Linked DNA regions of Blastopirellula marina. The protein of the gene in region 2 interacts with the protein of the main gene of each other region in a pairwise test. Links are inferred from orthologs where the notes say so. Each region holds a gene or a part of one and is shown on either strand. Other genes may lie near its edges. The genes, in order: ligA and leuS.

The links.
Region 1: the proteins of leuS (region 2) and ligA interact in binary tests that used the Escherichia coli proteins (3 or more experiments, as listed by UniProt). The link is inferred for Blastopirellula marina from one-to-one orthologs.

The regions. Positions count from the first base shown.
Region 1 is NZ_PUIA01000051.1:84,003-94,672, forward strand. The notes cover bases 3,213-6,212. They hold ligA (NAD-dependent DNA ligase LigA), read right to left. Parts: upstream 5,724-6,212; coding sequence 3,702-5,723; downstream 3,213-3,701. Other genes in these bases: C5Y96_RS16550 (glycosyl transferase), read right to left, coding at 3,213-3,572; C5Y96_RS16560 (cupin domain-containing protein), read right to left, coding at 5,789-6,163. Also shown: C5Y96_RS16535 (YdiY family protein), read right to left, coding at 1-643; C5Y96_RS16540 (hypothetical protein), read right to left, coding at 897-1,904; C5Y96_RS16545 (hypothetical protein), read left to right, coding at 2,221-2,481; more of C5Y96_RS16550, read right to left, coding at 2,634-3,212; excinuclease ABC subunit UvrA, read left to right, coding at 6,337-9,180; C5Y96_RS16570 (hypothetical protein), read left to right, coding at 9,187-10,068; C5Y96_RS16575 (ThiF family adenylyltransferase), read left to right, coding at 10,065-10,670. UniProt on the Escherichia coli protein: DNA ligase that catalyzes the formation of phosphodiester linkages between 5'-phosphoryl and 3'-hydroxyl groups in double-stranded DNA using NAD as a coenzyme and as the energy source for the reaction.
Region 2 is NZ_PUIA01000094.1:81,603-92,648, reverse strand. Bases 7,349-10,724 are described here. They hold leuS (leucine--tRNA ligase), read right to left. Parts: upstream 10,384-10,724; coding sequence 7,549-10,383; downstream 7,349-7,548. Other genes in these bases: map (type I methionyl aminopeptidase), read left to right, coding at 10,705-10,724; C5Y96_RS26280 (inorganic diphosphatase), read right to left, coding at 7,349-7,379. Outside these bases: aceE (pyruvate dehydrogenase (acetyl-transferring), homodimeric type), read left to right, coding at 1-1,512; C5Y96_RS26305 (2-oxo acid dehydrogenase subunit E2), read left to right, coding at 1,609-2,991; C5Y96_RS26300 (zinc-ribbon domain-containing protein), read left to right, coding at 3,179-4,186; C5Y96_RS26295 (hypothetical protein), read left to right, coding at 4,220-4,648; C5Y96_RS28025 (hypothetical protein), read left to right, coding at 4,711-4,839; C5Y96_RS26290 (hypothetical protein), read left to right, coding at 4,880-5,323; C5Y96_RS26285 (glucose-1-phosphate adenylyltransferase), read right to left, coding at 5,377-6,669; more of C5Y96_RS26280, read right to left, coding at 6,831-7,348; more of map, read left to right, coding at 10,725-11,046.

The DNA.
Region 1 (10,670 bases), on a different replicon or contig from region 2:
TTTCGAACAACGACCATTTCTCGTGAATCTTCAGCGGCCACTCCAACTTGTGTTTCACATAGGCGTTGTTTTGCGTCAGACCATCTTTGTCGCTCGTACGCAGGTGTCGGATATCCGCTGAAAAGACAGTCGCATCCCCTTCTCGTTTGATCTTAGCACCCACACGCAAACTATTGGATTCTGTATTACCTGTCTGACCGTTCAGGCCCAGTTCAGCACTGTTCTTCCACTTGGCTTTGCCGAACCAGTAGTCGACATGGTAGTACTGGCCGTAAGGAACATAGTCGAAGTAGCCGTATGTATCTTCTTCCTCTTCCTTCGGCTTCTCATCCTTTTTGGCGTCTTTCGGCTTTTCCACCTCTTCTGGCGTAGGCTCTACAGGCTTCTCTTCTTCTGGCTTCGGCTTGGGCAACTCTGGCAGAGGCGGTAACTCTAAGACAGATGTGAGAAAGGACTGCACATCATCCTCAGGCATCAGGTAATGAACGAATTCAGAGTCTGATTTATCAACAGAGGACTGCTCGAAGTAGCTAAGTCCGATCCCATCGAAGTCTTCGCTATCCGCAGCATGCGAATACGACGCTAGCGTCGTAAGCGAGATCAGGGACACAATTAAGATCGAATGTGGAAAGATCCATCCCATTCGGGGAATTTCCTTGTCGGACTCCAAGGTGGGCAATTACCGAGAGGAGTCGTATAAAGAAATTCTGACCTGTTGCCAATACCAATCGTTAGCGCAATGAATGAGCCATGTGCAAAAAAAAGAGCGTCCCGAGCTGCAAGCAGCTAGGGACGCTCTTAATGCTGGCGTACAAGGACTTATGACCTCCGTGCCGCCGTATCAAACTGCAATTGTTTTGGGTGAGCCTATCGACACAATCGTCGAATCCATCTCTTTAGCGGACCTTCACAGCACTGGGTGCGACAAGGTCGGCAACAACAGGGGGTGCACCCTGAGTCAAGTGCTGGGCAAGGCGTTGTAATTCCGACTGGTTCATCGGCAACAATCGCTGCTGGCTCACTTGGCTGGTCAGGCTCTGAATCACCTTCCACGGACTGACTGGCGAGGACGGAGACGAAGCTGGCGTCGGGGATCCAAGTCGAGCGAGGAGCTCCCCCACGGTGGACTGCGCTTCCTCCATATCGCGTCCGGCGCGATTCAATTGTTTCTGCATCGTCAGAAGTTGCTCCAAAGATTGAACCGCAAATTGGGAATCTCCCATCTGGCAGATCAAGTCGGCTTCAATCTGGATCATGTCATTGGCAACTTGACGGGCTTTTTTCGTGCGAGATTGCCCATCAACCAACTCTTGCTGCATCGCAAAAACATTTTGCAAAACCAGGTCTGCCTGCTTCGCTTGCTGTGCTTGCAACACGAGTCGATCCTGCAAGTTGACCAGATCAGCCAGCGTCAATTTTGCCTTGCGAACATCCCCCTGGGCCAGGATCAGCTGCGAGTGCAGATTGGCCGACTGATTGAACGCATGCTCTGCCTGAATCGCGGCAGGATACTGACTGGCAACACGATCATGGAGACTCGAGATACGATCGAGCGTGACCTCAGCCTCGTGCATCGCAAGTTCCATGGCCGTTAGACGTTGAAACTGAGCCAGCAGCTGATCGTTGACCGCGCTAACGCGCTGCGTCAGTTGCTTCTGTTCTTCCAATGAAGCCAACAGATCATTCGTGCCACTGATCGTGGTTGCGGCTTTGCTAAGTTTTTCGACCGAGCGATCCAAACGCGAGACGCGAATGTTGAGATCGTGGAGCTGTTCTTCCGAAGGCCGAACGGCAAAGACGTAGACCAGGACCACGCCTAATATGATCCCAAACGCAAAAGAACCCCAACTATAAGGTTCGTAGGCGTGCTCTTCCCCATCGAAGTTGCGATAACCGTCGCTCATCGTCCACCTGCCTCCTGCGGCCAGCATTCATCCTAGATTTGCTAATCGTTTCCGTACGATAGCAGTGGTTATCGTCACCCTTTATGCAAGCATGAAGGTCTTTTCAGATTGCCCAGTTTAAATTTATATAGGACGGTTCGGGTTGTAGCGAATGAATTACTAGTGCGTTTTCCGTTGGAAGAGGCATCTTTGACAGCATTCAAGCTGAAGCGTTGTGTTGTATTGTTGCCGAGGTTTTGCCCTAGACCCGCTACAACCATCCTGGTACCCTTCGCGCCCACATAAGTCTCGGGCGGTAAGAAAAGGTATTTGGATTATGAGCAACAACTTCAATTTCTTTGAATGGATGCGTAACGGAGTCAAGTCGGCTGTCTTGCTGGGCGTTTCAGACGCCGTGGAAGAAATCGGAATGCCAACCGAAGCCGAAGGCTCTGAAAACAACATGCTGAGCTTCCTGCAAAATGCCAAGACGCAGAAGATCAGTAATGCCTCGAATTCCAGCAGCACCAGCACTCGGACCGGTAGCCGAAAGCGTCTCGGACGTTCGCTGAAAGACATCGAACCATCCGCGAAGTAGTCGAACCAGGCGGTTCACTCCACCACGAATCAAAAAAGGCCATCTGATTCAACTGAATTAGATGGCCTTTACTTTGTTGACCTGTTGCTCTGCAAGTATCAACGGCAAACCGATATCGATGTCGGTTTGCGTTGAAATCGCAACAAATAGCTTTAGGCTGCTCTCGCCTGGGACTCTGGCTGGGCGGAAACAGAGTTTGTCTCCGACTTCTTCGCCGTATGATCGACTCGCGGCTGCTTGGGATTGAACAGTTGAGGAATGGCCTTCTTCAGTCGACCATGCCACCAGAATTTGTTGCGCCAAAGCGGGACATGCGAAAACTCGGGCGTTTCCCAGTCTTTTGCGGCAATACGATCCGCCATCAGAGCAGGGTGAGTTCCCTTATAGGGAACACACGATTGCATGTCGTAAATGTATTCGCCGACTTCTTCGAGGGGTCGATCCTTGATGTTCCGGACCTGCTTTCCCTTCTTGTCAAAGACGTAGAACTGCTGGAATTGAGCAGCCTTCTCAGCCATGGCTTTAGGAGGACGGACATACCCGTAATGGAAGACTCGGGCGTTAATCAGGCTCGAATTCAATCGGTGTCCATTCTTTCCGAAACCACAGGCATCGCCAACGCTACGAATTTGAGGGTCGTTCCGCACAATTCGCACTTGGCGGCGGTAACCCAGCGGATCGCGAATGCTGTAGTCACCCCGGAAGTGTAGATACCGAAAGCGAATTCCGTCGACCCATGGCTTGTGCCAATTGTCTTGCATAGCCTTGCGAATGACAGGGTAATCGACCTCGTGGATCACCTCGTCCGCTTGGATATAGAAAAACCAGTCACCATCGCAACGGTCCATCGCCAGGTTGGTCTGATAGGCCAACACTTCGCCGGCCTTCCGCATTTCAGGGTCCCATGGCGTGATTTCGATATCGATCTTCGGGTCGCCGATTGCTTTCAAGACTTCCAGCGAATTGTCCGAACAATCCCCGACCTGAATGACGAACCGGTCGACCAGTGGCAATACCGACTTAATACTCTCCACAAACGGGTACCCGAAGCGTACACCGTCTCGCAGAATTGTGAATCCACAAACGCGCATTTGACGCATCCTTGCGACGCTAGCATTTCAGTTCACGGCGGTGCTTGCCTGTGAACCGACTGTTGTTCCATAAACTGTGCGTGACGATAACAAATCGATCGGTTTGAAACCAACCCAGTTCACGGACGATCAATTTGCCGCAGCGTCCATTTCCTCTAGCAGATCGGCGAACTGCTGCTCATTGAGAACCGTCACACCTAATGCCTGAGCTTTTTCGAGCTTGCTTCCCGCCTTGTCGCCGGCAACGACGTAGCTGGTCTTCTGGGAAACGCTTCCTGACGCTTTCCCACCTCGGGCTCGAATCAGTTCTTCGATTTCGTCTCGAGTGAATTTCTCCAGTGTGCCTGTCACTACGAACGTCATTCCTCCAAAAACCGCCGGCCCGGCATCTTCACCTCGCTTGGCAGTTTCCATCGAAACACCGACGCCTTTGAGATCTTCGATCGTCTCCTTGCCGAATTCTCCGTGGAAGAATTCACGAACACTCTTGGCGATCACGCCGCCAATGTCTTCGATTTCCGCAATCTCTTCTTCCGAAGCTTCCACCAACTTGTCGATCGTCCCGAAGTGTAGGGCCAAACGCTCTGCGCCTCGGGCACCTACATGGCGGATGGAAAGGGCGTTCAGCAGGCGGCCAAGTCCGCGTGATTTACTTTCCATGGCTGCGGCAACAAGCTTGTCGCCAGATTTCTTCCCCATGCGGGGCAGGGCGGCGATTTGATCCGAAGTAAGTCGATACAAATCGCCGTATGTCTTCACCAACTTCTCGTCGACCAGCATGTCGACCAGCTTGTCCCCCAGGCCTTCGATATCCATCGCATTTCGCGTCGCAAAGTAGCGAATGCGTTCTTTGATCTGGGCCGGGCATCCTTGCCAGTTGGGGCAGCGAATGTAAACGCCTCCCTCATCCTTAACCACAGGCGTACCGCAGGAAGGGCATTCAGTTGGAAAAGGGAAGGGGGGAAGATCTTCCTTTCGTTCGTGTTTTTCAGTGCGAACGATATGCGGAATGATTTTGCCTGCCTTCTCGACGACAACGACATCGCCGATACGAACATCTTTACGTTCGATCTCGTCAGCGTTGTGTAGGCTTGCCCGCGAAACGGTCGTCTCGGCAAGCTCGACCGGCTCCAAAATTGCCACCGGTGTAATGGCCCCCGTTTTGCCGACCTGGACCTCGATATTGTTGACCTTGGTGGTCGCTTCATACTTCTCGAACTTGTAGGCGATCAGCCAGCGAGGGCTCTTGGAGGTCGAGCCGAGTCGTTCACGCTGTTCGAAGCGGTCGACCTTCAGAACGAGCCCATCTACCTCGAATTCCAACTCATGAAGCGACTCAATCAACTCCTGACAGTGTTCGATAGCGGATTCGAAATCGACAAACGATTTAACAAACGGAGTCGCAGGCAATCCGTACGAATTCAACTCTTGTAGGAACTCGGTATGCGAGGCTGCCTTAAGCCCCTCGACGTATCCGACGCCATGACAGAATACCCGCAGGTTTCGCTCTGCGGCGATGCGTGGATCAAGCAAACGAATCGTCCCGGCCGTCACATTACGGGTATTTTTGTAGGCTGGAAGGCCTGCTTCGGCTTGCTTCTCGTTGAGCTTCACCAGGTCGGCGTTGGTCATGTAGATTTCGCCCCGGACTTCCAGTACCGGTGGCACGTCATCGCCGGACAACTTAAGCGGCACGTCGGCGATCGTGCGAACATTATGCGTGATATCGTCCCCAACCGTTCCGTTACCTCGGGTCAGTGCCCGGGTCAGTACACCATTCTCGTACAGAATAGATACCGCTACACCGTCGATCTTGAGTTCGACCACCCAGGCAATCTTTTCATCGGGCAGCAGCTTATTGATGCGTTCGCCGTATTTCTTCAGCTCTTCCAAGCTGTAGGTATTGTCGATCGAAAGCATCGCAATGCGATGTTCATGTTGCTCCAGATACGGAACCGGAGCGTCACCAATCCGCTGCGTCGGGCTATCAGGGGTGATCAGTTCGGGATGCTGCGACTCGATATCCTTGAGCTTGTTGAGCAGCTTATCGTAATCAAGGTCCGAAATCTCTGGACTTGCTTCGACGTAATACTTCCGATCGTGGTAGCGGATCTGGTCACGTAGCTTTTGAATATCCGTTTCAACCGACATGAAAAGATTTCCTTCTTCATTCCCACGAAGCGAGGGCTGGAGTAACCGCAACGACGACCTAAGAGCTATTCCTGACACTCAGGCGGAAACTGGGCGTTATTGGCCGCGTTGGGAACCAGGCACAAGAACTTCAGCGGAGAACTGCCCGTGTTTCGGAACTGATGAACTTCGTCCGGCTCGACCAAAATAGCGTCCCCAGCTTTGATCGGACGGGGGGAGTCGTTTTCCAAGATCACGCCTTCCCCAGCGATCACGTAAACCTCGTGTTCGTACGGGTGATGATGGTGGGGCGTGTATCCTCCCGGGGCGACTTCAAACTGGCGCATGGCAAACAGCGGGGCACCATCTTTTTGACTGATCAATTGTTTAACCTGACAACCGGAAACACCATCCATTTCGACCTTCATGGCGTCGCCTTGATCGATGTTCTGAATCTTCATTTCCAATTCACTCCCTCTAGGAACACGGATACTCGGAACAAAGAAAACTTATCCCACCCCCAGGGCCTGAACAAGTGGACAGTCCTCCCCCCCTGGTATTCTGACAACAACATTCTGGGTAACATGAAAATTCCATTTGCCATGATGGATCACATCCAGAGGAAAGGCGAACCTTGTCGACACTGCAGATAGAGGCCCGAGGGGTCGAAGTTCATAACCTGAAAAAGGTCGATCTCGATATTCCGCACCGTCAGCTGATTGTCTTCTGTGGAGTAAGTGGAAGCGGGAAAACGAGTATGGCCCTCGATACGCTCTACGCCGAGGGACAGCGCCGGTATATCGAAAGCTTCTCTGCCTATACGCGGCAATTTCTCGATCGGCTGGAAAAACCCGAAGCGGATCGGATCGACAATATCCCCCCGGCCCTGGCTGTCACCAAGGTAAACGACACCCGCTCCAGCCGGTCTACGGTGGGCACGGCAACTGAAACCACCGATTATCTCCGGCTTCTTTTCAGCAAGATCGGAAATATTATCTGCCCCAGCTGCAATCAGCCAATTACCAAAGACACCCCGGGGCGCGTCGCCGATCACATCTGCGGGGCAGGGGGAAGCGGCCGGATGATGGTCGCGTTTCCCGTTGCTTGCGAAAGTGATGAGTGCGAAGGGGTCATCGAGCAGTTGCGCGAAGACGGCTTCGTCCGGGCCATCGTGGCTGGCGAGACCATTTCGTTGACCCCGGAACAGGACGAGGCCCTCAGCAAGCGGCTTGAGTATGGCGAAACGATCTCGGTAGTCGTCGACCGACTGACGCTCGAATCGCTCAAGATCGAACGCTTGAGGGAATCGCTCGAAACCGGCTTCGCACACGGCGACGGGGTCTGTGAGATACTGCTTCAGCCCCAGGAAGAAGGCGAACTAAAAGGGCAGGGGAGTGCCGTCGTAATCGATGGAACGACCTGGCAGAGCCTTCGCTACAGTAGCCAACTTCGCTGCGAAGCATGCAACCTGGAATTCATCGAACCAGACCCGCGGCTGTTCAACTTCAATAGCCCCCTGGGGGCCTGTCCCGAGTGCGAAGGCTTCGGCAACATCATCGACATGGACATGGACCTGATCGTCCCTGATCGTCGCAAGTCGATTGCCGAAGGTGCCATCGCCCCTTGGAATACGCCTGCCTACAAGCACGAGTTGGAAGAACTTATCGCGTTGGCTCCCGACTATGACATCCCCATCAATACACCTTACCGCGATCTGACCGAAGCCCAAATCAACCTGATCATCGAAGGCGTACCTGAACGCGAGTTCGGCGGTCTGAAGGGCTTTTTCGCCTGGCTCGAGCGCCGCAAGTACAAAATGCACATGCGCGTCTTCCTCAGCCGCTGGCGAAGCTTTCGCATGTGTGAATCATGTCGAGGAACTCGCCTTCGCCCGGAAGCCCTGGCCGTTCGCGTTAATGGGAAGAATATCGCGGAGATCTCCTCGATGAAAATCGTGGACGCTTTAGAGCACTTCCGCCAATTGAACCTCAGCACCTATGAGAGCGCCCTTTGCCGCCAGGTACTGCCACAAGTACTCGCTCGCTTAGAGTACTTGTGTATTGTGGGGCTTGGTTATCTTGCGTTGGATCGTTCGCTGCGAACCTTGAGTGGTGGCGAAGCGCAACGGGTCACGCTCACCAGCACGCTCGGCTCGAGCCTGGTAAATATGCTGTACGTGCTAGACGAACCAACGGCCGGGCTTCATCCGAGCGACATTACGCGGCTCAATGAAGCGATTATCGACCTGCGGAATCGTGGCAATACGGTGGTTGTCGTCGAGCACGAAGAAACGCTTATTCGTGCCGCTGATCAGATTGTCGAGTTCGGTCCCGGGGCAGGGGAGCGAGGGGGCGAGATCATGTTCCAGGGGTCTCCTTCCGAAATCGAAGGGGACGAAGACAGCCTTACCGGCGAGTTTCTCTCCGGCCACCGCAGCGTGGTCCGCAAACGAGACCGTCGTACGGCCACGCATGGAAGAGTTCGCCTGAAAGGAGCCTGCGGCAATAACCTGAAGAACCTGGAAGTCGAGTTTCCGCTGGGGGTCCTAACGGTTGTCACTGGCGTTTCTGGAGCAGGCAAGAGCTCACTCGTCGATCAAACCCTTTACCCGGCACTTTGCCGCCGCAAAAAGAAAGAGAATATCCAGAGCCTGCCGTATGACGATGTCTTCGGCGACGGCCAGATCGACGACGTCGTACTGGTAGACCAGGGACCGATTGGTCGTTCGCCTCGGTCGAACCCGGTCACCTACATCAAAGCCTTCGACGAAATCCGTAACGTCTTCGCCGGAACCATGCAGGCCCGCACTCGCAACCTGACGGCCAGCCACTTCAGCTTCAACGTTCAAGGTGGCCGCTGCGAGAGTTGCAACGGGGACGGGCACATCGCCATCGACATGCAGTTCATGGCCGACGTCTACGTCAAGTGTCCTGAATGCAAAGGGCAACGCTACAAGAAGGAAGTCCTGGAAATTACCTACCGTGGCAAAAGCATTGCCGACGTGCTGAACATGACCGTTCGCGAGGCGTTCGTCTTCTTCCGCGGTCAGCCCAAGGTACAAGGCAAGCTGAACCTGCTCAACGAAGTGGGCCTCGATTACCTTCGTCTCGGCCAACCGGCCAATACGCTATCGAGCGGGGAAGCCCAACGTTTGAAACTGGCCGGTAATCTGGCGACCACCAAGAAGGCACGTACGCTGTTCCTGATGGATGAACCAACCACCGGCCTACACTTTGCCGACATCGTGCAGCTATTGGATTGCTTTGAAAACCTGCTGCAAATTGGCCATTCGCTGATCGTCGTCGAGCATAACATCCACGTGATGATGGCCGCCGACTATATCATTGACCTGGGCCCGGGTGCCGCCGACGAGGGAGGCAATGTGGTCGCCATGGGTACGCCGGAAGAGATTGCTGCGAATCCCGATTCCATTACCGGGAAGCACTTGGCGGCAGCACTGAAGACCTTGAAAGCATGATCGGACATGGCTTTCTGCATCACTGAGGGAGACGCCGAGATGCTGATTCAGGGAAGCACCTCGACTATCCAGGCCGAGATCTGGTGCTTTCCCGAACAACATGGAATTACGTTTTCTAGCAGTGCCTTCTTAGAAGGTCCATTCAGTTCGCGTGGCAAGACCCTGACAACGAAATTCCAGTTCGTTCCGTCAAAGCTAGGTGCACAAGATGCCTGGAAGGCGACCATACTCGAACCTGTCCTATGGTCTACTCGCACGCCTGCTCTCTATGAAATGCGTGGCATATTCGGCACGTCTTCGACGATTGGTCTCCGAGACATTCGAATCAAGGGCGACAGCTTCTACTGGGAAGATCGACGTTGGGTTGCCCGTGCAACGGCACTCCAGCCGAGAGAAACGCATCTCATGAAGGAGTCTCCATATCAAGATGGACTATTGCCCATCGTACCGCCGCTTGGTTCAGCAGCCTTAGCTCAAACCGATAAAATCGGTTCGGCAATGATCGTCGACGCGACACAAGTTAAGAAGAATGACTTGGCGAGCGAAATCTCCCGGCTTAGCGCCCATGTATCCGTGACGATGATCCTTCTCCCAAACAACTGCGACGAAGATTATCGCGATGCTGCACACTCGCACGTTCTGCTCGGTACTTTCTTGAAAGCCTCACGACAAGTACCGGAATGGGCAGAGTTTATCGCCGTATCCGAATCGCGACTTTCTTTGGGCTGGAGCCCCAATCGTCGACTTCCCATCGTTGCGATGCGAGAATGTAATACAGAGAATCGCTCACCAGCAGAACTTCGCGGCTTGTGCGATCAATTCCAAGCCGATCTCGACCACGGTGCCGACTACGCAGGCCTTTGGCTACTTCCGAAAGCATCTTCATGACCCAGCCGAATCGCGATCCTTTTGCCAGGTACGCTCGTCAGATGAGCTATGCCCGCTTCGGTCGAGAAGGGCAAGAGAAGCTCGCGCAGTCGACGGCGTTGATTGTTGGTCTCGGGGCACTCGGTTCGGTGATCGCAAACACCCTAGCCAGATCAGGCGTGGGAACCGTAAGGATCGTCGATCGCGACTTCGTCGAGTGGAATAACCTTCAGCGGCAAGTCATTTATACGGAAGAGGATGTTCGCCAACGCTTACCTAAAGCAATCGCGGCAAAGAACCACCTGGAAGCAGCCAACGCGGACATTCGAATCGAAGCTGAGATTGCCGATGTCGACCATCGCAATATCCGCCAGCTTTGCGATGGAGTGGATGTCATTGTCGATGGGACAGACAACTTCGAGATTCGGTTTCTGCTCAATGATGCCTCGCTGGAACTTGGTATTCCATGGGTTTACGGCGGTTGCATTGGTGCCGAAGGGCAGACCATGACCATCGTTCCCGGGGAAACGCCCTGCCTGCGATGTGTCGTTCCGGAGTCTCCACCACCAGGCACAACACCAACGTGTGACACGGCTGGAATTCTGGCTCCGATCATCGGGGTA
Region 2 (11,046 bases):
GTCATCGCCAAGACGATCAAGGGTTATGGTCTGGGCGAAGCTGGCGAAGGCCGCAACGTCACCCACAACCAGAAGAAGCTCAACGAAGAAGAACTGCGAGAGTTCCGCACACGCTTCAGCATTCCGATCTCGGATGAAGAAGTCGTGAAAGCTCCGTTCTACCGTCCGCCGGAAGATAGCGCTGAAATGCGTTACCTGAAGAAGCGACGTCAAGAACTGGGGGGCCCGGTTCCTTCGCGTCCGACCACTCATCCCACGTCGACCATCCCAACCATGGAGGAATACAAAGAATTCCTCGGTGGCAGCAAGGGGAAAGAAATGTCGACCACGATGGGTTTTGTCCGCCTGCTTTCCAAGCTGTGCAAGGACCAGAACATCGGTCAGAACATCGTGCCGATCGTCCCTGACGAATCGCGTACTTTCGGTATGGAAGGGATGTTCCGCCAAGTCGGTATTTATGCCCACTCGGGGCAGTTGTACGAGCCGGTCGACTCCGATCAGCTGATGTATTACAAGGAAGCCAAAGACGGTCAGATCCTGGAAGAAGGGATCACCGAAGCGGGGTCGATGTCGTCGTTTATTTCGGCGGGCAATGCGTACTCGCAACACGGCATCAACATGATTCCGTTCTTCATTTACTACAGCATGTTCGGCTTCCAGCGGATCGGTGACCTGGTCTGGTGTGCAGCTGATACCCGTGCCAAAGGTTTCATGATCGGCGGTACCGCAGGTCGTACGACCCTCAACGGCGAAGGTTTGCAGCACCAGGATGGCCACAGCCATCTGAACGCGATCGCCTTCCCAACGGTTCGTTCCTACGACGTCTGTTATGCCTATGAAACGGCTGTCATCACCCTCGACGGGATGAAAAAGCTGTACGAACAGGGCGAAACGGCCATCTACTACATCACCGTAGGCAACGAAAACTACGTGATGCCCGAGATGCCTGCAGGTGCTGAAGAGGGAATCATTCGCGGTATTTACAAGCTGAAAACGCAAGAGGCCGACAAGCCGCGTGCGAAGGTTCAGCTGATGGGTAGCGGAACGATCACTCGCTGCGTGCTCGATGCTGCTCAGATTCTGGCTGAGAAGTACAACATCGCCAGCGATGTCTGGGGCGTTACCAGCTACACCGAGTTGCGTCGCGATGCCCAGTCGTGCGAACGTTGGAACATGTTCCATCCCACCGAAGAGCCGAAGAAGTCGTACATCGAAACCGTCATGGACGGCGTCGAAGGTCCGTTTATCTCGGCTTCCGACAATGTCCGGGCATGGGGCGAACAGATCCGTCCTTACCTGCCTGGCAACATGGTTGCTCTGGGAACCGACGGTATGGGACGCAGCGAAACTCGCGAAGCGCTGCGTCGTCACTTCGAGGTCGATGCCGAATCGGTGGTCATTGCCACGCTTTACGAGTTGGCTCGCACCGGCAAGATCGAGCGTACCGAAGTGGCTCAGGCGATCAAAGATTTGAACTTCGACGCGGAAAAGCCAAACCCATATTTTGCCTAACGGCATATTGGCAGCATCGTCGGTCGGACAGACCCCTGGCCGACGACCGCTTTTCCATGCGACTTGAAATACGCATTCCAAGCAAGGTTATTCACCATGGCAATAGACGTACAACTGCCTGATCTGGGCGATGGAATTGAATCGGGAGACGTGCTGGCCGTGCATGTTTCGGTGGGCGATACGGTCGAAAAGGGACAAACCCTGATCGAAATCGAAACCGATAAGGCCACGGTCGATGTTCCCAGCACCGAAGGGGGCAAGATTGCAAAGGTCCACGTCAAGACGGGCGATACCGTAGCTGTTCACGCGCCGATCGTGACCCTGGAAGCCGCCGGCTCCGCTGGTTCTTCGGCACCTCCTGTCGCTGCACCACCTCAGGAAGAAAAGGCCCCTGAACCAGAAGCCCCTCCGGCTCCGGTTAAGGCCGTCGAGCCAGCTCCGGTTCGCGAAGAACCTAAAGCGGCTCCTCAGCCTACTAAGCCAGTGGCACCACCCAAGCCAGTTACCCCGGCACCAGCCCCAGTTGCCGAAGCACCTAGCGCCGACGACAGCGTGCCAGCCGGGCCGGCCGTGCGTCGCTTTGCCCGCGAAGTAGGTGTCGATCTGCGCAACGTTACCGGTTCGGGTCCCAATGGTCGCATCGAACGTGATGACGTTCTGCGTACCGTTCGAGATTTGAACCAAGGAGGATCGGCCGCCAAGTCGGGTGCGGCTTCCGCGGCCCCTGCGACGGGCGCTTTGCCATCGCTCACCGGCGAAGCCAACCAGGACAAGTACGGTCCGGTTCGCATCGAGAAGATGAAGAAGATCCGCAAGGTCACCGCTGCTCAGATGAGCAAGAGCTGGACGACTGCTCCGCGGGTTACCAACTTCGACGACGCCGACATCACGGCCCTCGAAGAACTGCGTCAGCAAAGCAAAGACGACTACGCCGAGGCTGGTGTCAAGCTGACCACTATGCCGTTTTTGATCAAGGCCGTTGCCGTTGCTTTGCGTGAGCATCCGGAACTGAACGCCTCGATCGACATGGAACAGGAACAGGTCATCTACAAAGATTACGTGAACGTCGGTATTGCCGTCGATTCCGATCGTGGTCTGCTCGTGCCGAATATGAAGAACACCGATCGCATGTCGATTCCCGACATCGCTCGTAGCCTTCAGCAAACGGCTTCCGACATTCGTGGCAACACGTTTGAAATGTCGGCCATCCAAGGTGGGACCTTCACGATCAGCAACCTGGGAGCTATCGGCGGTACTTACAGCACGCCAATCATCAATGTCCCGGAAGTTGCCATCCTGTTGGTTGGCCGCTCGCGAAAGATGCCGGTCGTTGTGAAAGACCAAATCGTTGCTCGCCTGATGATGCCGCTGAGCCTGTCGTACGATCACCGCCTGGTCGATGGTGCCACGGCCCAGCGATTCCTGAACGACGTCAAGAGCCTGCTGGAGAACCCCAGCAAGCTGTTGATGGCTCCTTAGTCATCCGAGCCACTCTCGAAATGTATAAAAGCCCCCTCGCGATACCAGATTGCGAGGGGGCTTTCTTTTTCGTCGTTGGGAATTGGGGTAACCTTCTATGGGGCACTCAAAAGGATGGAGTGGAGCAGGCCAATTCTGGTGGCTATAATCCAGGTCGATTGAATCTCGATCTTGCGAATGGGTGATCATGGCCAAGCTTCATATTGTCTGTCCGAATTGCAGTACCAAGTATCCCGTTGCCGACGACAAACTTGCCGGGCGGCGAGTCACGTGTAAGAAGTGCTCGCAGAAGTTCGTTGCAGAGATTCAGGGGGCCACTCCACCTCCGGAGGATGACCTGTCTCTGATACCCAGCAGCGCGGCAGATGATCCGTTTGGAGGAGATTCTTTCGGTGGGGGTGATCTGTTTGGCGACTTTCCGAGTTCGGAATCAGCCACGTCAGCGCCTTCGCTAGGAGCATTGCCTGCCAAGCAAAAGAGCAACTCGCCTGGGGGCTTCGACCTTATACCTATTCTGCTTGGATCGGCGCGAGTGGTCGGCGTTTCGGTTGTGGTCATCATTGCGTTCTCGACAGTTTTTGCCTCGCCCGGCTCAGGCCAGGGGTCGTCCCCCGGCAACAATGTAGCGGGCGGTCCGCGTGGCCCAGGGGCACCTTGGAACGATCGAGGATTTGGGCCACCGCAAAACCAAGGCGGGGCAAGAAGCGAGGGGGCGTTCGCGCCGCCGCGTAGTCAAGGCGGGGCGAACGATGAAGGGATTTATGTGCCACCGGCTGATGGTCCGAACCCAAGCCCGCCATTCGGTGGATCGACCCCGAATCAACGCAATGAGCCCTCCTTGGGGCGGACGAATCCACCGCCACCAGGCATGATGCCTAATTGGGGACCCAGTCGTAGACCATCCGGTGAGGATTTTAGAAAGCAGTTAGAGAAGGATTATGGGGATAAGCTCGTACGCTTAGAGCACAAGAAGATCAGTGTCGATCAGACCAAAGAGATTGGGAAAGTTTTGGGCCCTCTTATGATCAACATGTCTTATTCCAGCTTCTTCGATCCCAATGTTGATAGCTATGTCTTCTTGTTTCCATACGACGGCGATCTGAACGAACTGGCTTCGAAGATCACCTTTGGCGAGGTGGACAAAGTACTCGTAGGTGAGCGGCGAATCCGTATGAAGACGATCACGATTCCCTGACGGTTCCGATAGCAAAGCGGGTAGGGCCAGCCTATGAATGCTAGTCAGCTCGTTCAGAGTGTGATCGAAGCCCCGCAATTTCTCAGTCAGCAAGTCCTGCTGATTGAGAAGCTCGCGATTCAAGATGCGACCGCGTTGGTGTCGCATCTGGTTCAGGCATTCCACGCTTATCAGTTGTGGCCCCAGGACGCGGCCTGCCTCATCGCTGCTTGCCGTCCGACCGACGAGCAGTTGCTGCAACTCTTGAAGGATGAGCGTGAACGTTGCCAAAAACTTGGCCTACACATCCTGGCTCAGTTGATTGACGCGTATCACTTCCAGCAGCAGGCACACACGGACTTGGCGATTGTCGTTCTTTCGCTACTACGGACGGAAGTATTTTGGCCGAGGCGAAAGTACATGCGCTCGCTGGAGGCTTGGGCGAAATCTCATTCCTTCCCGGGCGACGCCCCGCCAGCATAGCGTTGATAGTAAGGCCTGGTCGCAACAGGAAGAGAACCGCCACATCCGCATGCAGTGGAGATATGAAGAGAAGCGATCGACTCGATGGGTGGATTTTCATGGTACTCGCCGGTGTGAAAGCCTTGCAGAAGTATGGTGTCAAGTTAAACCTGATTCGCGATCAGTTGCCGGACGGCGTTGTGGAAATGTAGTGGCCGACTGTTAGATATTTAGAAGGGAAAGAGGGCTTCGATGATAATGTTTCTACGCGTGGTGATTGGTGTTATCGCAGGCCTGGCACTTGCGTTTGTCTTGGTCATTGGTGTCGAGCTATTCAGCGCAGTAGTGCATCCGTTTCCCGAAGGTTTTGAGGGGACGGAAGAGGAAATCTGCGCGCACGTCGAAAAGTACCCTGGCTGGGTACTGGCTGTGGTTGTGCCGATGTGGGCGCTGATTTTATTTAGCAGTACATGGGTCTCGCGAAAGATCGGCGGCCTGGTGGCGTCGCTACTAGTCGGATCGCTACTTTTGATCGCAGTAGGATTTAACCAATGGATGCTGCCGTATCCGATATGGTTTGAAGTAGCGAACTTCGTGGCGTTGCCATTGGCCATGCTGGGCGCGATTCAGATTAATCGCACCAAGGTAGAAACATTACTGAACGAGAGTGGGGACGCGGAGAATCTCTCACGGTAACCCTCTCCCTGCGTGGGAGAGGGGATTAGAGATCTTGTCAGAGGACGCTTCGTCTAGGTCAGCGTCCAGCCATCGGGTAGGCAGGCACCTTTTTCGATGCAAGGAATGCCGTCGACGATGGTGACCCCTTCCGGGTATTCCTTGTCTTCCAGGTTGTCGGTTTTCACCACGCGGACGTTATTGCCGATGTGGCAATTCTTGTCGACGATGGCTCCCTTGATGACACTGCCGGAACCGATCTTCATGCGAGGTCGGCCGCACGATTCATCGGCTTCGGTTTCCATGCGAGTCGCGTAGTAGTCGCAGCCCATCAGCACCGAGTCTTCGATGGTGACGTTTTCTTCGATCACGCTACGCAGGCCAATCACGCTGTTCTTGATCGTGCAGCCTTTGCCGATCTGGCAGCCGTCAGCGATCATGCTATTGGTGATCATGCTTTCCATGACCATCGTTGGTGGCAGGAAGCGAGCACGGGTGAAGATCGGCGCGTCTTCTTCGACAAACTCGAACGGAGGCGTCGGGGCCAGCGTGGCGAGGTTCGATTCGTAGAACGCTTTGATCGTACCGATGTCTTCCCAGTAGCTGTCGAACATGTGCATCTGCACTTTTTTCGCACGAATCGCTGCCGGGAAGATCTCTTTACCGAAGTCCTGGTAGTCGGTCTTTTCCAACAGTTCAACCAGTGTGTCGCGGTTGAACAGGTAGTTACCCATGCTCGCCAGGCAGTCACGACCGTTGGACTGAATGCCACGGGCATCGATCCAGGCTGGATCGGTTCGCACGTGGGCCAGTTCTTCGGGGGTCTTGGGCTTTTCGACGAAGCCGTTCACACGACCGGTCTCGTCGATCTTCATGATGCCCAAACCGCTGGCGTCCTTCGAGTGAACCGGCAAACCGGCGATCGAGACGTCGGCACCTGATTCGATGTGCGAGTCGAGCATCTCGCGATAGTCCATGCGGTACAACTGATCGCCTGAGAGAATCAGGACATAATCGATGCCGTGCTGCTGGATGTATCGCAGATTCTTGCGAACCGCGTCGGCGGTGCCTTGGTACCAGTCTGAACCTTCGCTGGCAGTCTGCTGAGCGGCCAACAGTTCGACAAAACCACCATTGAAGTGGTCGAAGCGGTAGGTTTGGCGGATGTGGCGGTGCAAACTGACCGACATGAACTGCGTCAGCACATAGATGCGGTTCATCTGGCTGTTCAAGCAGTTGGAGAGGGGGATATCGATCAAGCGGTACTTGCCCGCCAGCGGCACGGCTGGTTTCGAGCGGTATTTGGTCAACGGGTACAGCCGCGTTCCACGGCCTCCGCCCAGCACCAGGCAGATGACATTACGCATAGGTCACCTTCTCTCCATGGAAGAAAAGCATTGGGGATGTTTTAGTCGGTGGCGTTCGAACGATAACGGTTTACGTCGCGAGTACGCAAGCCAATGCGTATCCGCCCCACCCAATATTCGCGCAACTTTATGCAATTATTGCGCCGCAAAGGATACGACGCTTACTTTCGATAAAATCCGCGGCGACGCTGTTCGCTATAGCGTTCCAGGGCTTCGTTGATGATCGGCAGAGCCAATTCCGATGGCAGGATCTCGTCGACCTCAACCGATTTCCCTTCCAACATCTTGTAGTCTTGGAAGAAGCGCCGCAACATGTTTCGGCGATGAATAGGCAGATCAATCGCTTCATTGTAGGAAGAATATTCCGGATCGGTCACAGCGACGGCGATAATCTTATGATCGAGTTTGCCGCTATCGACCATCGTCATCAGGCCCACAGCCCGGGCGGTGATCAGCGTCAAAGGGGCAACCGGTTCCTGGCACAAAACCAGCACATCGAGCGGGTCGTCGTCTTCGGCCAGTGTTTGCGGCACAAATCCGTAGTTGGCCGGATAGTGAACGGCCGAATACAGCATACGGTCCATTCGCAAAAGGCCCGTGTCTTTGTCCAACTCGTACTTGATGCTGGACCCTGTCGGGATCTCAATGACCGCACAGAATTCCCTTGGGATGTCTTCACCGGGGGTCACGTCGTGCCAAGCGTGCGTCATAGATGCGAATCTTCCTCAAGAATCAGAATTTTTCTGATTCCAATAGGTTTACCAAATTGCCATATTCGGTCCGGCTTCTCTGTTAGGCATAGTCTAACGGAAGCAAATCATTGCTTGTAAGCATCCGTCGTAAGTTGCTTCGCGTCAACCGCAGTGAACGATGCTAAGTTCATTTCACGACGAAATTTACAAGACGACCCGGAACGACGATCGTTTTCACGATTTGTTTTCCCTCGAGAAGTTCCAGAACGCGAGCGTCGGCCTTTGCAAGAGCTTCAAGATCATCCTTCTTAATGTCGGCTGGAACCGTGATACGGCCGCGAACTTTACCCATAATCTGTACGGGGACTTCGACCTCGTTGTCCTTGGTATACGACTCGACGAACTGTGGCCATGGCTCATAAGCCAATGTGTTACCGTGGCCAAGTAATTGCCAGAATTCTTCTGCTAAGTGAGGTGCCAACGGCGAAAGCATGAGGGCGAACCACTCCATCGCTTTCTTGGGCCGCGTCGACTCCTTGGTGAAGAAGTTGGTGAACTCCATCAAGCGGGCAATGGCCGTGTTGAAGCTGATGTTGTTGAGGTCATGCGTGACGCTTTTGAGCGTACGATGGAGTATCTTGTTCTGCTCTTCGGTCGGCTCGACGTCTTGAATGGCCGCGTTGAGGACCACCTCTTCGGCGTTGTGATCGATGAGCATACGCCACGCTCGATCGAGGAACCCACGAACCCCCTTCACACCATCCATTGCCCATGGCTTGGTCGCTTCAAGCGGGCCCATGAACATTTCGTAAAGGCGAAGACTATCGGCACCAAAATCACGCACGACGTCATCCGGGTTCACGACATTGCCGCGGCTCTTCGACATTTTGTGGGCACGCGAGTCGATACGGATGTCGTTGTTAGCGGCTAGGACAAAGCCGTCCCCCTTCTTAAAGACATCCCCCTCGGCAAGTGCAACCGACTTGACCGCGTTCCCCTTGTCATCGACGAGCGAACCGTCTTCCTGCTTCTTCACGAGGTTACTAGCGATCCACGAACCATCCTCCGTTTGGAAGCCCATGTATTCGATCTCGCCCAAGATCATCCCTTGGTTGACGAGTTTCTGGAAGGGTTCCGGTGTCGAAACGTAACCGCGGTCGTAAAGCACCTTGTGCCAGAAGCGAGAATACAAAAGGTGAAGCACGGCGTGTTCGGCACCACCGATGTACAAATCGATCGGCATCCAGGCCTTTTCTTTCTCTGGATCGACGAAGACCTGGTCGTTCTTCGGATCGATGAAGCGAAGGTAGTACCAGCACGAGCCAGCCCACTGCGGCATGGTGTTCGTTTCACGCTTGTACTTCACGCCGTCGATGACCGGGTAAAGCCACGACTCGTCCGCTTTTTCAAGCGGCGGTTCCGGACGCCCGATTGGCTTGTAATCTTCGATCTGCGGCAAGTCGACCGGAAGCTGATCGACCGGTACGGCGCGGATCTTGCCGGTAGGTTCGCCGTTGGCATCCAGCTCTTTGAGGATCGGGAAAGGCTCGCCCCAGAAACGCTGGCGACTGAAGAGCCAGTCGCGAAGCTTGAAGTTGGTCGCTTCGCGGCCGAGGCCGTTCTGTTCGAGGTCGAGAGCGATCTGCGCCTTCACCTCGGCGGTCTTCATGCCGTTGTATTTGCCGGAATTGATCGCTACACCATCGAAGGTCGCACAGGCCTTGCCGGCAAGGACCGCGTCGCGGTCGATGTCGGACTTGTCGCCTGGGTCGACAACGGCAATCACCGGGATGTTGAACTTCTGAGCGAACTCGAAGTCGCGATCATCATGCGCCGGCACGGCCATGATGGCCCCGGTGCCGTAGCTGGCTAGGACGTAGTCGGCGATCCAGATCGGCACGGGCTGACCGGTAACCGGATTGATGGCATACGATCCAGAGAAGACGCCGGTCTTGTCTTTGGCAAGCTCGGTGCGTTCCAAGTCGGACTTGAACGCGGCTGCCTGGCAGTACTTCTTCACGGCGTCGGACTGCTCAGCGGTGGTCAGTTGATCGACAAGCGGATGTTCCGGGGCGATGACCATGTAGGTGGCCCCGAAAAGCGTATCGGGACGCGTCGTGTAAACGCGAAGCACGTCGGTGCCTGGTTTGCGAGGGTAGCCGAGCTTCTTACGCTCGATCTCCCACGGAGTGTACTGCTGGGCAGTGCCGAGGAAGAAGTCGACTTCCGCACCAGCGCTACGGCCAATCCAATTTCGCTGAAGCTGCTTGATGCTTTCTGACCAGTCGAGTGATTCGAGATCGCTTTCCAATCGCTGAGCGTAGGCCGTAATGCGAAGCATCCACTGGCGGAGGGGCAGCCGCTGCACGGGATGGCCGCCGCGTTCGCTCTTGCCGTCGATCACTTCTTCGTTGGCAAGCACGGTGCCAAGCTCGGGGCACCAGTTGACTGGGGCCTCGCTAACGTAAGCCAGACGATGTTCGTCCTGGTAATCGCGGACGGCTTCGTCCCCTTCGGCTTTCACGTCGTCGGGGATCGGAAGCTCGGCAATTGGGCGGCCTTTGCCGGCGTCGTGGTCGTACCACGTGTCGAAGAGAACGAGGAAAATCCACTGCGTCCAAAGGAAATAGTCGACGTCGGTCGTGGCGATCTGACGCTGCCAGTCATAGCTGAAGCCAAGCATCTTCAACTGGCGGATGAATTCGCCGATATTCTTTTCGGTCGTTTCGCGAGGATGGACGTTATGCTTGATCGCGTATTCTTCCGCCGGAAGCCCGAACGAGTCGAAGCCCATCGGGTGCAAGACGCTTTTTCCGTTCATGCGAGCAAAGCGGCAGACGATATCGGTTGCCGTGTAACCTTCGGGATGCCCTACATGGAGGCCGGCACCACTTGGATAGGGAAACATATCCAAGACGTAAAGCTTCTCGCCGCTGGGGAGATCAGGCGTGCGGAAAGTTTGATTCTCGTCCCAGTACTTTTGCCATTTGGGTTCGATCTGGGCCGGATTGTAGCGAGGCATGGGTGATATCCAGTTGTCTAATTTGCGGTGATCCCGCAGCTTGGTCTGCTCGAAATTTGGGTCGATTGGGGTGGGATCGCCGCAAAATGTTGTTACATAGGGCTTTCCCACAGTCTCGCGAAGGTAACGATTCTAATGGTCCACACGAAAACTGACAATTCAAGGACCCCATTGGTTCTCCGGAACGTTCGCGCAATAGCGACCTCGTAGATAAAATCTGTGCCAGGATTTCGCGAGAATTGCATGTTGCCAAGACGATTACCCTGGTAGACTGCTGGTTTCCCAAAATTACGACCCCCCAACACGAACCCCTGAATCCTTATGCTTCACGGACGACGTCATCTTCAGCTGGTTGATTCCGAACGCGACGCGATGCGAGTTGCCTGTCAGTTCAACGCGCAACTGATGGACTTCGTGCGCCCTCATGTCAAAGCTGGCATCACGACCGAGGCCATTGATCGAATGGTGCACGAGTACACACTCGATCATGGACACACGCCGGCCTGTTTGAATTACCAAGGCTTCCCGAAAAGCTGCTGTACTAGCATCAATGAAGTCATTTGCCATGGGATTCCAGACAAGTACGAGCTGAAAGAAGGGGATATCGTTAACGTCGACCTGACGTCGATCGTCGACGGATGGCACGGCGATCAATCGGAAACC